Regions from separate parts of the Blautia sp. DFI.3.45 genome, predicted to be linked through region 1. Evidence: predicted binding sites of a transcription regulator. Region 1 holds the regulator's gene; each other region holds the start of a gene.
The links. Region 1 encodes NrdR, which represses ribonucleotide reductase genes. Its sites were predicted from a motif close to CACAANATNTTGTG; they were not measured.
Positions count from the first base shown of each region.

Region 2: LJE09_RS02525 (ribonucleoside triphosphate reductase) is a predicted target of NrdR. The motif match lies at 2,302-2,315, and genes of this name have one in related genera.
Region 3: nrdD (anaerobic ribonucleoside-triphosphate reductase) is a predicted target of NrdR. The motif match lies at 1,276-1,289, and genes of this name have one in related genera.

Region 1 covers NZ_JAJDMI010000045.1:396-3,689, forward strand. The annotation lists gene gdhA (NADP-specific glutamate dehydrogenase) at 41-1,375, shown strand; gene nrdR (transcriptional regulator NrdR) at 1,512-1,961, opposite strand; gene LJE09_RS13650 (YlmC/YmxH family sporulation protein) at 2,242-2,496, shown strand; gene sigG (RNA polymerase sporulation sigma factor SigG) at 2,716-3,294, shown strand, end outside.
Region 2 covers NZ_JAJDMI010000004.1:67,076-70,369, forward strand. The annotation lists gene LJE09_RS02525 (ribonucleoside triphosphate reductase) at 1-2,124, opposite strand, end outside; gene hflX (GTPase HflX) at 2,341-3,294, opposite strand, start outside.
Region 3 covers NZ_JAJDMI010000004.1:47,283-50,576, forward strand. The annotation lists gene nrdD (anaerobic ribonucleoside-triphosphate reductase) at 1-1,259, opposite strand, end outside; gene LJE09_RS02425 (hypothetical protein) at 1,380-2,369, opposite strand; gene asnA (aspartate--ammonia ligase) at 2,658-3,294, shown strand, end outside.

The DNA of each region.
Region 1 (3,294 bases):
TTTAAAAAATAATTATACGATGGACGAGGAGGAAATCATAATGTCTTATACCGAAGAAGTATACGAAAGAGTCGTAGCACAGAATCCAAATGAGCCTGAATTCCATCAGGCAGTAAAGGAAGTTTTAGACTCCCTTAAAGTCGTAATCGACAAAAATGAAGAGAAATACCGCAAGCTTTCCATTCTGGAACGTCTTGTTGAGCCTGAAAGAATCATCTCTTTCCGAGTTCCGTGGGTAGACGATAAAGGTGTTGTACAGGTAAACAAAGGTTATCGTGTACAGTTCAACAGTGCGATCGGACCATACAAAGGTGGTTTAAGATTCCATCCGTCAGTAAACCAGGGAATCCTTAAATTTTTAGGTTTCGAACAGATTTTCAAGAACTCCCTTACAGGTCTTCCGATCGGTGGCGGTAAAGGTGGTTCAAACTTTGATCCTAAAGGAAAATCTGACAGAGAAGTTATGGCATTCTGCCAGAGCTTTATGACAGAACTTTCTAAATATATCGGTGCTGACATGGACGTTCCTGCAGGTGATATCGGTGTAGGCGGACGTGAGATTGGTTATCTGTACGGACAGTACAAGAGAAACCGCGGATTATACGAGGGTGTTCTCACAGGTAAAGGTCTTTCCTACGGTGGATCTTTGATTCGTACACAGGCTACAGGATATGGTCTTGTATATATGCTGAACGAAATGGTTAAAGCTAAAAACGACACAATCTCCGGTAAAACTCTCATCGTAACAGGTTCCGGTAATGTTGCCATCTACGCAGTAGAAAAAGCTGCCGAACTTGGCGGTAAAGTTGTTGCTATGTGCGACTCCAACGGATATATCTATGATCCGGAAGGAATCAAACTTGACATCGTTAAAGATATCAAAGAAGTAAAACGTGGACGTATCAAAGAATACGCAGATCGCGTAGAAGGCGCTACTTATACAGAAGGAAAAGGTATCTGGAACATCAAATGTGATATCTATCTTCCATGCGCAACTCAGAATGAACTTGACCTTGATGCTGTTAAGATCCTTATTGCAAACGGATGCAAATATGTTGCAGAAGGTGCAAATATGCCTACTACCCGCGAGGCAACTGATTACCTTATGGCAAACGGTGTAACATTTATGCCTGGTAAAGCAGCTAATGCCGGTGGTGTTGCTACTTCCGCACTTGAAATGTGCCAGAACTCTGCAAGACTTTCCTGGACAGCAGAAGAAGTTGATACAAAACTTCATCAGATCATGGTTGATATCTTCCATAAAGTTGATGATGCTTCCAAGCGTTATGATATGGAAGGCAACTATGTTGCAGGCGCTAATATCGCAGGCTTCGAGAAAGTTGTAGATGCTATGATCGCTCAGGGTATTGTTTAATTTATTTTAGTTAATTACCCCCATAAAAATACACATAAAGAGCCGGCGGGATATTATTCTCGTCGGCTCTTTATATTTGCCCGTAAATCCTTTCACACAGAGCATTCATACATTACTGTTCACACAGAACTCTTATTTAATTCATAAACTTCTTCAGCTCGTCCATAAAAGTACTGACATCTTTAAATTCTCTGTATACAGACGCAAAACGTACATAAGCAACTGCATCCAGATCTTTCAAATGTTCCATAACGATCTCACCAATTCTGGTGCTGGAAATCTCTTTCTCCTCGGTATTAAAGATTTCTCCCTCTATGGCATCCATCATCTCTTCAATCTTATCTATGGATATTGGTCTTTTATAGCAGGCTCTCAGAATTCCTGACTGAATTTTACTGCGATTATACTGTTCTCTGTTCTGATCTTTTTTGATCACAGTAAGCGGAATACTTTCCACCTTTTCATATGTGGTAAATCTCCTTCCGCAGGCATCACACAAACGACGGCGACGGATAGAATTGGTATCTTCTACCGGTCTGGAATCAACTACTCTCGTATTATCCTGATTACAAAATGGACACTTCATACGACGTCCCCCTTTAATTCGTATTACTGTTTTCTGCTTATGTACTATATACTTGATTCGGTTAAACGGCTACAAATACGTTACTGTTCACTCCATTCTCAGTAACACAAATACAAACAGTTATATATAGTTTTATTATACTGTATTTCTATTTAAGGTGTCAATAAAAGGACTTGCATAAATTTTTGCAAAAATACATAAATTGTTATCAAACGCATATCAGATTCTGAAAGCATTGGCACGACAGTCTGATTTTAACCGGAAGGACTGTATCTGATTTATGAAAATCTGTGAATTAAAGCAAAAAGAAGTAATTAATATCTGTACCTGCCGCAGTCTCGGATGTCCCATTGATGCGGAATTTGACTGCAAAAGCAGTCAGCTCACCGCCCTTATACTTCCAGGCCCCGGAAGATTCTGCTGCCTGTTCGGACGTGATAATGAATATATCATTCCCTGGGAATGTATCAGCCAGATCGGGGACGATATCATCCTTGTGAAAATAGACGAAGAAAAATGTTTCCATAAAGGCTGATATTTCACCGCAGAGAATTGTCAAGGACCTATATTTTTTATATTTTCCCGGTCAAAGTATAAATCCACTGCTATATGAGAATCATTCTTACTGAAGTATATGACAACTATTCGGCAGCCACTGTCCTTTTTTTATTTCCTGAAATGATTTCGGAGGATCCTGGCTCATATCTGCGAATAGTCGGTTTACATCCAGAGATAATAAGGAGGATTCAATAAGATGGCACTGAACAAAGTTGAAATCTGCGGAGTCAATACGTCGAAACTTCCTGTTCTTACAGCAGAAGAAAAAGCGGAACTGTTCAGACGGATCAAAAACGGCGATGAACAGGCACGTGAATTGTACATTAAAGGAAATCTACGTCTTGTTCTCAGCGTAATACGACGATTTCAGAACAGCAGCGAAAATGCCGATGACCTTTTTCAGATCGGATGTATTGGTCTGATCAAGGCCATTGACAACTTTGATACCACTTTACAGGTAAAATTTTCCACTTATGCAGTTCCAATGATCATAGGCGAAATCAGGCGATATCTCAGGGATAACAACAGTATCCGCGTCAGCCGTTCTCTTCGTGATATTGCATACAAAGCAATCTATACCCGCGAAAATTATATGAAGCAGCACCTGAAAGAACCTACAGTTACCGAAATTGCACAGGAAATTGGTATCGAAAAAGAAATGATCGTATATGCCCTTGATGCTATCCAAAATCCTGTGAGTCTCTTTGAACCGGTCTATACAGAAGGCGGTGATACTCTTTATGTCATGGATCAGATCAGCGACAAAAAAAATAAA
Region 2 (3,294 bases), on a different contig from region 1:
AGTCACAGTAACTACACTGGCATGAACCGGCTGTATTTTTCTGATATCTGAATGCATCACATCATAAAGCGTACGGTTCTTATACTCCTGTGCTTTACCGTCATTCCAGTTCTGTACAGGTCTGTAATATCCTGTGATACGACTGTAAACCTCCGCCTTCTTACCACATTTCGGACAAGTGAAATGCTCTCCGCTGATGTAGCCATGTTCCTTACATACAGAATAGGTCGGCGAAATCGTATAATACGGCAGTTTATAATTCTCTGCGATCTTACGTACCAGTGCTGCTGCTGCTTTCCAGTCAGGAAGCTTCTCACCGATAAATGCATGGAATACAGTACCTGATGTATAAAGCGTCTGCAGATCATCCTGAATATCCAGTGCATCAAAAATATCTGTGGTATATTCAACCGGAAGATGAGAACTGTTTGTATAATAAGGAGTATCCCCTTCCTTGCCTGCAGTCTTAATATCCGGCCAGCGTTTTCTGTCATGTTTGGCCAGACGATAGGCAGTAGATTCAGCAGGAGTTGCCTCAAGATTAAACAGTTCTCCTTCGTACTTCTCCTGATAATCGGACAGACGTTCCCGCATATGAAGAAGAACCTCTTTTGTAAACCTCTGCGTACGCTCATCAGACATATCTTTTCCCAGCCAGCGGGCATTCAGACCAACCTCGTTCATTCCCACCAGTCCAATGGTAGAGAAATGATTGGAAAAGCTTCCAAGATATCTCTTTGTATAAGGATATAATCCCTCATCCAGCAGCTTACCAATTACTTCACGTTTAATATGCAGAGAACGTGCGGAAATATCCATTAAGCGATCCAGACGATTGTAAAACTCTTCCGGTGTCTTGGAAAGATATGCGATACGCGGCATATTTATAGTTACTACCCCCACAGAACCGGTACTCTCTCCTGATCCGAAGAAACCACCGCTCTTCTTGCGGAGTTCTCTCAGATCCAGACGCAGACGGCAGCACATACTGCGGATATCACTTGGTTTCATATCACTGTTAATATAGTTTGAGAAATACGGTGTTCCATATTTGGATGTCATCTCAAAAAGAAGGCGGTTATTCTCTGTATCAGACCAGTCAAACTCATTTGTTATGGAATAGGTCGGAATAGGATACTGGAACCCGCGTCCGTTGGCATCCCCCTCGATCATGGTCTCAATAAATGCCTTATTGATCATATCCATCTCTTTTTTGCAGTCTTTGTACTTGAAATCCATATTCTTTCCGCCTACGATAGCCGGAAGCTCTGCAAGATCATCCGGTACTGTCCAGTCCAGCGTAATGTTGGAGAAAGGTGCCTGTGTTCCCCATCTGCTTGGGGTATTGACTCCATAAATAAAAGACTCAATACATTTCTTCACTTCCGGATAGCTTAAATTATCTGCCTTGACAAAAGGTGCCAGATAAGTATCAAAGGATGAGAAAGCCTGCGCTCCGGCCCATTCATTCTGCATAATCCCAAGAAAGTTTACCATCTGATTGCAGAGAACACTCAGATGCTTTGCAGGTGAAGATGTGATCTTGCCTTCAATGCCGCCAAGTCCCTCCTGGATCAGCTGTTTCAGTGACCATCCTGCACAATATCCGGTCAGCATGGACAAGTCATGAATATGAATATCTGCATTTCTGTGTGCATCTGCGATTTCATTGTCATAAATCTCAGACAGCCAGTAATTTGCAGTAACTGCACCGGAGTTGCTTAAGATCAGACCTCCAACTGAATAAGTAACTGTGGAGTTCTCCTTTACACGCCAGTCCTCAACCTTCACATAACTGTTTACGATTTCTTTGTAATCCAGAATCGTTGACTTCATGTTACGAACCTTTTCCCTCTGCTTGCGGTAAAGAATGTAGGCTTTTGCCACATCTGCATATCCGGCCTGGATCAGCACATTCTCCACACTGTCCTGAATTTCTTCTACTGTAATCTTATTATCTGTAATCTTTTTCTGAAAATCAGAAGTAACACGCAGCCCTAAGAGATCAATCATCTCTTCGCTATAATTTTTCTCTTTTGCATCAAAGGCTTTATGGATAGCCGCTGTGATCTTGCCTATTTTAAACTCATCCACTTCGCCATCACGTTTTACTACCTGAAACATATCTAATGCCCCCATTTTCTCTTGTTAATCTGTTTCTCCTGCATATTCTTACCGGAGATATTTCTGTCGTTACTGTCCACTTTGCTCTGAGTAACACTGTAGGTTCATTGTATCAGAGTATCACCGGTTCGTCAACACGCAAAAATACCACATAATGTTCCTCATTTTCGCAAAAGGCACAATATATGGTATTTTCTTATTTTTCAAAATATTTTTTTATACAACTCTGGCGTAGATTTCTTTCGGCACCCTTGCCTTCACAGCAATCCCTTCCTCTGTGTATTCCTCTGAGATAAGCTGCCCATATTCGCGGATCAGCTGGATTTTTCCTGCTTCCTGATAAGGGAAAAGGCGCTCCACATAAATCTGTTCTTCAGCAAGAAGCTTCTCCAGAAGATCATTCAGATCTGCAAGACCCTCGCCTGTCTTTGCAGAGACCTTCAGCGTATAGTCCGATTTAAAATCTCGCAGTACGCATGCCCCCGGCGCATCCTGCTTATTAAAGAGTGTGATGATCTTCTTTCCCATCACTCCCAGTTCTTTTAATGTCTCATATACCACATGCATCTGCATCTCTGCCTGCGGATTGGAAGAATCTACCACATGGATAATATAATCTGCATATTTGGCCTCTTCCAATGTGCTCTTGAATGCTTCGACCAGATGATGCGGAAGCTTATGGATAAATCCAACCGTATCTGTGAGAAGAATCTGCTGTCCGTCCTTCAAATTTAAAAGTCTGGTAGTTGGATCCAGTGTAGCAAACAGTTTATCCTCTGATAAAACCTCTGAGCCTGTCAGTGTGTTCAGCAGTGTAGATTTTCCCGCATTTGTATATCCTACGATCGCAGCAGTCTTCATATTGCCTCTGGCCCGGCTGGAACGGATCAGTTCCCTGTGTTTCTCCACCTGGGATAATTCCTGCTTCAAAGCAGAGATCCTTGTACGGATAAGACGACGGTCTGTCTCCAGCTTTTTCTCTCCCGGACCTCTGGTTCCGATTCCACCTCCCAGACGGGAAAGAGATTCCCTGAGACCGACCAGACGGGCAGATCTGTAGCGAAGCTGTGCAAGCTCTACCTGTATTTTACCCTCACTGGTTATAGCTCTCGCTGCAAAAATGTCCAGAATCAATAATGTCCTGTCCATCACCTTACAGTCCAGTTCCCG
Region 3 (3,294 bases), on a different contig from region 1:
CTTCCCACAAACACAGGAACATCCTTATCATCTGCCGGATACATACCGCCTCTCTCGTACCAGGGGCTCAAGAACGCACGACATCCCATAGGACTTATAACCTTTCCATACTGCTTGTACATACTGGAAATATATCCTTTTCCTGACATGGACAGCCAGTCCGGATACATAGTCTTGGCAGAACAGTCAACCCCTGCCTCAAATACATCCTCACTGATCTTGCCTTTTCCATGGATATTTTCATCATAAAGGAATACGATTTTCGGGAAGAGTACCGGTTTCTTGCGTCCTGCCTTACCCTGTCCGCCTTTATGCACTTCAAGAAGAGAAATACTTGCCATCTTCTCGAACTGCTTTATTCCAAGTCCAAGAGTTACAGTTACAAATGGATAATCCCCTCTGGAAGATCCGACTGTATTCAGCTTATACTCAATCCCCTGCCATCCCTGGTCAAAATCTCTGCGGACTTTGTCAAGCGCATACTCGATCGCACGTTCTTCACGTCCTGTCCAGCTCTCGTCAGAGTATTTCATAAATTCCTGGATATATTTATCGTAACTCTTCTGTGCATAAGGTGCAAGAATCTTGTCTACTTCCGGTACTGTGAATCCGCCATACTGCTGTGCAGCAGTGCTCAGGATAATATCACCCATAACATCAAACGCAGTATCCAGTGTCTTAGGCTCATTGTACCATACATTTCCCATCTCAAATCCGCCGCTGAGTACAGATGCCACATCAAAGAGACAGCAGTTCATGGTATCCAGACGTGCAGACTGGTCATGAATATAAATATAACCATCTTTACATGCCTGAAGTTCATTACGATTCATAAAAAATTTACGATAAAGCTCTTTGTTCAGTTCATTAAAGATCAGGCTTCGCTTTGTAGCTACAAGCGCACTGTCTGTATTGGCATTACTCTTATCACCAATATAACGGATTGCCTGACTCTTGGTATATACATCATCCATCATATGGATAAAGTCAAGTTTGTAATTTCTGTAATCGCGGTAGCTCTTAGCCACTGCCGGGTTCACTCTCTCAAGTGCTCCCTCTACGATGTTGTGCATCTCCTGGATCTCTATCTCATTCTTTCCCAGTGCCTCCGCATGTTCTTCCGCAAACTGGCAGATAAATTCCTTCTCTTTATCCGAAAATGTGTATAAAATTCTGGCTGCCGACTTATTTACTGCTGCTACGATCTTCTGTGAATTAAACTCTTCTCTCGTACCATCTTTCTTTATAACATATATCATACCTTTTGCTCCCATATACAATATATAGTATTTTTTTCTTTCATTCACCACAATTCTCTCTATATGTGGTACGTTTAACAAGTATAGCACAGTCTCTGACAAAAAGAAAGGGGCAAAAAATTATTCGTCATATTGCTGAATTTGATACATGGCAAGATAATTATCTTGACCATCCAGAGATACCACAGATACCTCATCCCCGGCATGTAATTCTATTTTCTCCTCGTGGTCTGCTTCGTCAAATTTTACAGTTTCATCTTTTCCTGAAGAACTTCTGATTTCCAGAGCAACCTTCTCCCAGCCGGACACTATCCTGTATTCTCCCGGATCTATTGTAAAATCATACCCCTGGTCACTGGCATCTATATCGCCAATCTCTGATGCAGTATCATCCGTTCTGACAATATAATTCTCTCCGGTGAACATATACCAGTCCGGATTGCCCCTCTGTTCATCCTGTCCGTTCTTTACTGCACTGATAGTCTCAGACCAGTCATCTGTCCAGTTATTCTCATTACTTTCATTATTTTCATTACTTTCATTATTCTTATTACTCTCATTTACTTCATCAGAACTGCTGTCATCAAAAATACTGTTGAGATCTATGTCAAACTCATCATAGATAAATTCTTCTATCCTGTATCCAATCGTATCCCAATTCTCTGCCATCTGACCTATTATTACCATCAGAATCAGCACAATGATCCAGAAAATTTTGCCTGCCTTGCCGCTCTTTTTCTTCTCACTTTTTGCTGTCTTTTTTCCGGTGCTGTATGTACGGGCAGTCTGTGCGCTGTACGACTGACCTGATGTTTTCTTTGTCCCTGATGTTTGTATTCTTGAAGTTTGTACTTTTGTATTTTGCGTTCTAATAGTCTGTGTTCTGGCAGACGAAGTTTTTGCAGCTTTGGGAACTGTTTTATTTCTGTCAGACAAAGGGATCTCGTTCTCTGCCATTGCTTTTTTCACCTTTGCCGAAGCATGACGATAGTGCTCTGAACGGTCTTCGTTCAGATGATACAGTTCCATATCATTTCTATATGGCATTCCACAATATTTACACCTGCCGTTTACAATTGGTCCATCACAGACCTGACACCTTTTTCCCATATATCTTCCCCCTAAGTTTTATATAAATTTAACGCTTCATTCATTTACACATTTATTTTAACATTTCGCCCCAATCTTGCAAAGCTGAAATTGTGTTACTGTTCGTTCTGTTCTCCGTAACCATAATATCCCGCGAGATACTTCCAAATGAACAGTAATAATTGTCAAACTACCATTTTCCTGTTATAATAGCGTGGGAAAAGATAATGGATATTCAGTAAACAACAATATTTTTTATCAGTTTGCCATAAAATATGCAAATACAGAAATTACAGGAGGAATCCACTCATGGAACAGATTAAAATTCCTGACGGGTATCAGTCATCTTTAAATCTTCACGATACCCAGATTGCCATTAAAACTGTGAAAGATTTCTTTCAGCAGACACTGGCTCAAAAACTGAATCTGCTGCGTGTTTCCGCTCCGGTATTCGTTAATCCGTCATCCGGTCTGAACGATAACTTAAACGGCGTGGAACGTCCGGTAAGCTTTGATATCAAAGGCCAGCCGGAGAATGCTGAGATCGTACACTCTCTCGCCAAATGGAAGAGATATGCATTACAGAAATATGGCTTTGCTCATGGTGAAGGACTTTACACAGACATGATCGCGATCAGAAGAGACGAGGATCTGGACAATATCCATTCCGTATACGTAGATCAGTGGGACTGGGAAAAGATCATCAGCAAGGAAGAACGCAACATGGACACACTTGTTTCCACAGTACGTGCTATCTACAGCGTTCTCCGCAAAACCGAAAAATACATGGCTGTTCAGTACGATTACATCGAAGAAATCCTTCCGAGAGAGATCGCATTTGTCAGCACCCAGGAACTGGTCGACATGTATCCTGATCTCACTCCAAAGGAACGTGAATACAAGATTGTCAAGGAAAAAGGTGCCGTATTCCTCATGCAGGTCGGCA